2 regions of the Paraburkholderia sp. GAS334 genome follow, and region 1 is predicted to be linked to the other one. Evidence: riboswitches for the same ligand, from Rfam matches in the RefSeq annotation. Region 1 holds a riboswitch; the other holds the start of a gene.
What was found. Region 1 has a riboswitch for ZMP and ZTP ahead of P3T21_RS09740 (LysE family translocator). Riboswitches for the same ligand answer to the same signal wherever they lie in the genome.
Positions count from the first base shown of each region.

Region 2: linked by a shared signal. The riboswitch ahead of glyA (serine hydroxymethyltransferase) and the one ahead of P3T21_RS09740 (LysE family translocator) in region 1 are both predicted to bind ZMP and ZTP.

Region 1 is NZ_JBNDMO010000004.1:175,615-179,018, reverse strand. It holds gene P3T21_RS09750 (MFS transporter) at 1-136, shown strand, start outside; gene P3T21_RS09745 (YodC family protein) at 946-1,227, shown strand; gene P3T21_RS09740 (LysE family translocator) at 1,237-1,869, opposite strand; ZMP/ZTP riboswitch at 1,921-2,043, opposite strand; gene P3T21_RS09735 (epoxide hydrolase family protein) at 2,109-3,263, opposite strand; gene P3T21_RS09730 (superinfection immunity protein) at 3,291-3,404, opposite strand, start outside.
Region 2 is NZ_JBNDMO010000003.1:133,803-137,206, forward strand. It holds gene P3T21_RS07480 (GspH/FimT family pseudopilin) at 1-24, opposite strand, end outside; gene nrdR (transcriptional regulator NrdR) at 176-670, opposite strand; gene glyA (serine hydroxymethyltransferase) at 677-1,924, opposite strand; ZMP/ZTP riboswitch at 2,100-2,202, opposite strand; gene ydfG (bifunctional NADP-dependent 3-hydroxy acid dehydrogenase/3-hydroxypropionate dehydrogenase YdfG) at 2,412-3,158, shown strand; gene ybgC (tol-pal system-associated acyl-CoA thioesterase) at 3,216-3,404, shown strand, end outside.

The DNA of each region.
Region 1 (3,404 bases):
CCAGCAAACGACCCAAGAAGCGTATGCGCACGCGTTCCAGGTCTGTATCGGCATTACGACCGCGCTGCTGTTCGTGTGTATTGGTTTGAGCGTGCTGCTGGTCCGGCATCAGCGGATGGCGGCTCGGCCCGCCTGATCCGGGCTATCCCGCATTGCAATCAAACCTGGCTAAAGCGCTGAATGGCGTTGATTGAGCGATTGACACACGGATGTCAAAATCGCCAGGGTTATTTATTGCAATGCGGAAAACGTTTTATGGATTTCATGTGAATATTTAATGGCTTGAAAAAATCCATATATGCACCTGGTGTTCAAGGATGGTTTAACCCCTTGCTTCGCGAAGGACATAATAGCGATTTTATTAATCATAAAAAGCCGGCCCGGAAATTGTTGCGCCATCGAGGGGCAAGTCGCGCCGATGAGCACGCAATCTGTGCATCCGGTCGAATGGCTGCAAGCGCCTGTCAGTAAGGGATATGCGGCAGTGCGTCACTGACCGGCATGGCACGCCGCGCATGCGGACCCGCGTGTTTCAAAGTGTTCCCGAAAGTAATAAAGCGCGTTTACCGAAAAAATGCTTGCCTGAAAAAAATTCGATTGTTAATCTTGGCAGGCATTTTAAAATCTAACGTCAATCCGATGATCGGGATTCGCAGATCGGGATTGAAGACGAAGGCTGGTTTTGTGAACGACAGTGCGTAAATCACGGTTCACGTTCAAAGTCGCAAAAGGCCAGGGTAATGGCCACGGCAATTCCGTTTCATCCGTTTCACCGATTCAGCCAGATTGACGTTCAAGACCAGACTGTCGATTCTGCTGCTGCTTGACCGGCGTTCGCCATCGCGCGGCGTCGAGTCGCAAACAGCGACGTATAGTTCGCTGCCGCTTCACGCAGAACAGCACCGACAGCTGGACGCAATCAAAGTTTTCGCACCGGGGATACTTATGCTGAGCGCTACCCTCGACACTACTGATACGCCGCAACCCGACTCGCACCGCGTCGGCGATGTGGTGACCCTGAAGTCAGGCGGCCCGCGCATGACCGTGACCCATGTCGGTCCCGTCGCGCTGGCTGAAGGGGACTGGCTCGTCTGCCAGTGGTTCGACGAGCAGGGCGAATTGCGCCAGGACGTATTCGCTTTCGACCGCGTGCGGCCGGAGCCGCGCTCCATTCCGGCCGGCTCCGTACAACTGCAGCAGTTCGCGCGATTCGGTTACGGACGCTAAGCCTTCGCGCTATCGACGCGCCTCGGTCGCCATCCTGACCGCAAGCCCGGCGAGCACTGTTCCCATCAGCCAGCGCTGAATGACCATCCAGGTCGGACGCTGCGCGAGAAACATCGCGATCGATCCCGCCATCACGGCGGCGATTGCGTTGATGGTGAGGCTCATCGCGATCTGCACGACGCCGAGCGTCAGCGATTGCACGAACACGCTGCCGTGCTGCGGATCGATAAACTGCGGCAGCAGCGACAGATACAGCACCGCGATCTTCGGATTCAGCAGATTCGTGACGAAGCCCATCGCGAAGAGTTTGCGCGGGCTGTCGGCGGGCAGGTCGCGGACCTGAAACGGCGAGCGTCCGCCCGGCTTCACGGCCTGCCATGCGAGCCACAGCAGATACAGCGCGCCGCCGAAACGCAGCGCGTCGTATGCGAAGGGCACAGCGAGCAGCAGCGCGGTAATACCCAACGCCGCGGACAGCATATAAAACACGAAGCCCAGCGCCACGCCGCCAAGCGAAATCAGGCCGGCCGTACGGCCCTGGCAGATCGAGCGCGAGATCAAATAGAGCATGTTCGGGCCAGGCGTAAGCGCCATCCCGAGCGAGACAAGTCCGAAAGTCAACAGACTGGAAAGATGCGGCATTGCATGGCTCCGTAAAAATTAGTCGATAGCGCGGAGTGATCCACAACGATCAGGCAATGCCCAGGCGCGCGGCAAAAACGTGAGGAAAACGCGTGCGGAAACGCGTCATGAAACCCCACGGTCCGCGTTCCCCGATGGTGTCTCCATCTTGCAGCGCCAGTTGCGCGGACCCAGCCATTATTCCATGCGCCAGCGTTTTGTGTAAAAACGCGCGCAGACAGGGCGGCGTTCAGCCCGACTCAACGCCGTAGCGGCCTGAAAAACCGGCGGATTTCCTCAGCCAGCAACGCAGGTTGCTCCATCGCGGCGAAGTGCCCGCCGCGCGGCATGTCGGCCCATTGCGTGAGATCGAACACGCGTTCGATCCACGATTGCGGCGGCCGGCTGATTTCCTTCGGAAAGCGCGCGAAGCCAAGCGGCGGACGCACCCGCTCGCCATGTGCAAAACGAAGCGGCTTCAATCGCATCTCCCAGTAAAAACGCATCGATGACGCGATCGTCTGCGTATACCAGTAGAGCGAGAGATTCGTCAGCAGTTCGTCTTTCGAAAACACGCTTTCGATGTCGCCATTGCAGTCGCTCCACGCGCGAAATTTTTCGATGATCCATGCAGCAAGCCCCGCAGGCGAGTCGTTCAACGACGTGGCAAGTGTCTGTGGCTTCGTACTGTGCACATGCGCGTAGCCGCCTTCGAGCGCGGCCCACATCGCTTTTGCATCGAGAAAAGTCTGTTCACGCGGGGTGATGGGGGGATCGTCGGCGGTGAGCGGTGGCTCATACGAACTCGGCAAATAATTCAGATGGATGCCGTCGACGTGCTGCGGATGCCGGTACGCGAGCGCGATCGACACAGCCGCGCCGAGATCGCCGCCCTGCGCACCGAAGCGCTCGTAGCCGAGCCCGTGCATCAGTTCGGCCCATAGATCCGCAGTCGCGAACGCGGACGTGCCGGGCTTCACGGGTCGCTCCGAAAAGCCAAAGCCGGGCAGCGAGGGCACCACGACGTCGAACGCATCGGCCGGGTCCGCGCCGACCGATGCCGGATCGCACAGGTGCGGCAGCAGTTCCATGAATTCGATGAACGACCCCGGCCAGCCGTGCGTGATAACGAGCGGATACGGTCTCGGTCCGACGCCACGCCGATGCACGTAGTGGATATTCAGCCCGCCGACCTGTGAGACAAACTGCGGCTCGCGGTTCAGGCGCTGCTCGGCGGTACGCCAGTCGTAACCGTTCGCCCAGTGATGCGCGAGTTCGCGCACGTACGCAGGATCGACACCGAGCGCCCACGGCGCGCCGTCGTAGTGATCGGGCCAGCGCGTATGCTGCAGCCGTGCGCTGAGCGCCATGACCTGCGTATCGGGGATCGCAATCAGGAACGGTGTCACCTGCATCGGGCCTCTCCGGTCAGTGCTGCGTGGCTACTTCGTCGACCGGTCGCGCGTCGAGGTGCGCGAAGCGCGCATCTGCACGCGTTCGATCAGATTCTTCGAGAAACCGCGCATGGTCACGATACGCCGTGTCGCGACCACCTC
Region 2 (3,404 bases), on a different contig from region 1:
GAGGACATCCGTTTTCATCTGCATCCCTGATTGATTCGAAGAATGCAGACAATCTACCGGGCGCTCCGTGCGCCAGCAATCTGCCAAACGGCCAGGTAGCGGAAGCGCACGACATCACGCCAGAATTCAGGCGTGACAGAAATTCAAGGGGAGAGAAATGCGGACGCGCGAAAAACTAGCGCTTGCGGGTGGGTTTGCCTGGGGCTGCGGGAGGGGCGGCCATTCGCCGGAACTCTTCGATCACGTCTTCGAATTCGGAGACGTCCTCGAAGCGCCGGTAGACCGAAGCGAAACGGACATAGGCGATCGTATCGAGTTCGCGCAACTCGTTCATCACGAGTTCGCCAAGGCGCTCGCTGCGCACTTCCCGTTCGCCGCTGCCGAGCAGCTGGTATTCAATGCGCGAAGCCGCCGCGTCGACTGCGTCGGCAGCAACCGGGCGCTTGCGCAGCGCCAGTTGCATGCTCGCGATAATCTTGCGGCGATCGAATTCGGTGCGGCTACCATCCTTCTTGACGACCGACGGCAACGCCAGTTCGACCCGCTCATACGTCGTGAAACGTTTGTCGCAGGCCGGGCAGCGACGGCGCCGACGAATCGCGGCGCCGTCTTCGGACACGCGCGAATCCACCACCTGCGTGTCGTCGTGCCGGCAGAAGGGGCAGCGCATGGCTGGTTAGCCGTACACCGGGAAGCGCTTCGTCAACCCGGCGACCTGCGCGCGCACGCGTTCGATCGTGGCCGCATCTTCCGGGTTGTCGAGCACGTCGGCGATCAGATTGCCAACCAGTTCCGCTTCCTTTTCACCGAAGCCGCGGGTCGTCATGGCCGGCGAGCCGAGACGCACGCCGCTCGTGACGAACGGCTTTTCCGGATCGTTCGGAATCGCGTTCTTGTTGACCGTGATATGCGCTGCGCCGAGCGCCGCTTCCGCAGCCTTGCCCGTGATGTTCTTCGCGCGCAGGTCGACCAGCATCACGTGGCTTTCGGTGCGACCCGACACGATGCGCAGGCCACGCTTCACGAGCGTCTCAGCCAGCACGCGCGCGTTGTCGGCCACCTTCTGCTGGTATTCCTTGAATTCCGGCGACAGCGCTTCTTTGAACGCGACAGCCTTGGCGGCGATCACGTGCATCAGCGGGCCACCCTGAATGCCCGGGAAGATTGCCGAGTTGATCTGCTTTTCGAACTCGGCCTTCATCAGGATCACGCCGCCGCGCGGGCCGCGCAGGCTCTTGTGCGTGGTCGTCGTGACGAAATCGGCGTGCGGCACCGGGTTCGGATACACGCCCGCGGCGATGAGGCCAGCGTAGTGCGCCATGTCGACCATGAAATACGCGCCAACCGATTTCGCGATCTTCGACAGACGTTCGAAGTCGATGCGCAGCGCGAATGCCGAAGCGCCCGCGATAATCAGCTTCGGCTTGTGTTCCTGGGCGAGCTTTTCAGCTGCGTCGTAATCGATGTCTTCGACTTCGTTCAGGCCGTAGCTCACGACGTTGAACCACTTGCCCGACATGTTGACAGGCGAGCCGTGCGTGAGGTGGCCGCCGTGCGCGAGGCTCATGCCCATGATCGTGTCGCCCGGCTTCAACATCGCGAAGAACACGCCCTGGTTCGCCTGCGAACCCGAATTCGGCTGCACATTCGCGGCTTCGGCGCCGAACAGTTGCTTGACGCGATCGATCGCCAGTTGCTCGGCGATATCGACGAACTCGCAGCCGCCGTAGTAGCGCTTGCCCGGATAACCTTCCGCGTATTTGTTCGTGAGTTGCGAGCCTTGCGCAGCCATGACAGCCGGGCTCGTGTAGTTTTCCGACGCGATCAGTTCGATGTGGTCTTCCTGACGGCGGTTTTCCTGCTCGATCACGTTCCAGAGTTCGGGATCGACGTTGGCGATGGTGCTTTTGGCTCTGTCAAACATACGGTTTCCGTTAAATGTGTTCAGGTTGACCGGATCGTGCGCCGAATTGTGTGCGGAAAGCGTAGCGGGTACGCGGCGCTGCTGGCGACTGGGCCAGCCAGGACGTGGCGGATGAAGAAGTACCGTACACGCGAGGCAGGACAGCCACCGGCAGCGCAAAACATGGCGCGCGGATCACGGCTGCCCAGGCGAACGGCAAAAACGGCACCCTGCGCTTCACGGTGGGTTGTTCCACCTTGAACCCCAAAAGGGTTCTATCGCCAGTCACGCAGGGGTGAGCGCGTTAGTTTATTTGAAGCGCATCGAATAGGCAACCGCCCGAGAAGCCCCGTCGGGACAGGCCCCACGGGGTGCTGTTGCCGGCGCTGGCCGCCCCTGACCGCCGCGCACCCCGGCAGCCGTTGGCCCAGGGTCTTCCCTTGCCGCCGCGCCGCATTGGAAGTAGGCTTGGCACCTTCCGTTTTTCTCCACCGACCAGGGAGCAGCAATGATCGTCTTTGTTACAGGGGCTTCCGCAGGGTTTGGCGCCGCCATCGCCCGGGCTTTCGTCAAGGGCGGCCACAAGGTCGTCGCTACGGCCCGCCGCAAGGATCGCCTCGACGCGCTCGCCAGCGAACTCGGCGACGCGCTTCTTCCGCTTGAACTCGACGTGCGCGATCGCGCGGCCGTCGAAGCCGCGCCCGCGTCGCTGCCGGCGGAATTCGCCGCCATCGACGTGCTTGTCAACAACGCCGGGCTCGCGCTCGGTCTCGAGCCGGCGCAGCGCGCGGAACTCGACGACTGGACGACGATGATCGACACCAACTGCACGGGCCTCGTACAGGTTACGCGCGCGTTGCTGCCGGGCATGGTCGAGCGCAATCGCGGTCACGTGTTCAACCTCGGGTCGGTGGCCGGCAGCTGGCCGTATCCGGGCGGCAACGTGTATGGCGCGACCAAGGCCTTCGTACGCCAGTTCAGTCTGAACCTGCGCGCCGACCTCGCGGGCACGGCCATCCGCGTGACGGACATCGAACCGGGCCTGTGCGGCGGCACCGAATTCTCGAACGTGCGCTTTCGCGGCAACGACGAAAAGGCGGCCAATGTCTATCAGAACGTGCAGCCGCTGACCGCCGAAGACATCGCCGATTCGATCTACTGGATCGCGACGCGGCCCGCCCACGTCAACATCAACACGATCGAACTGATGCCCGTCGCGCAGTCGTTTGCGGGCCTTAGCATCCATCGGGGCTGAGCGGTACCAGGTGGAACGTGCACCCAAAATCGGGATACCGGCGCGCGTTCCGGTAAAATGCGCGCCATGGATATGTCTATCAGCCAGCCCGGCACGGAAATCGGCTTCACGTGGCCAATCCGCGTGTACTACGAAGATACCGACGCCGGCGGCATCGTTTTTTACGCAAATTACCTGAAGTTTTTCGAGCGGGCGCGTACCGAATGGCTGCGCGCGTGCGGCGTGGACCAGACCCGGCTCGCGGAC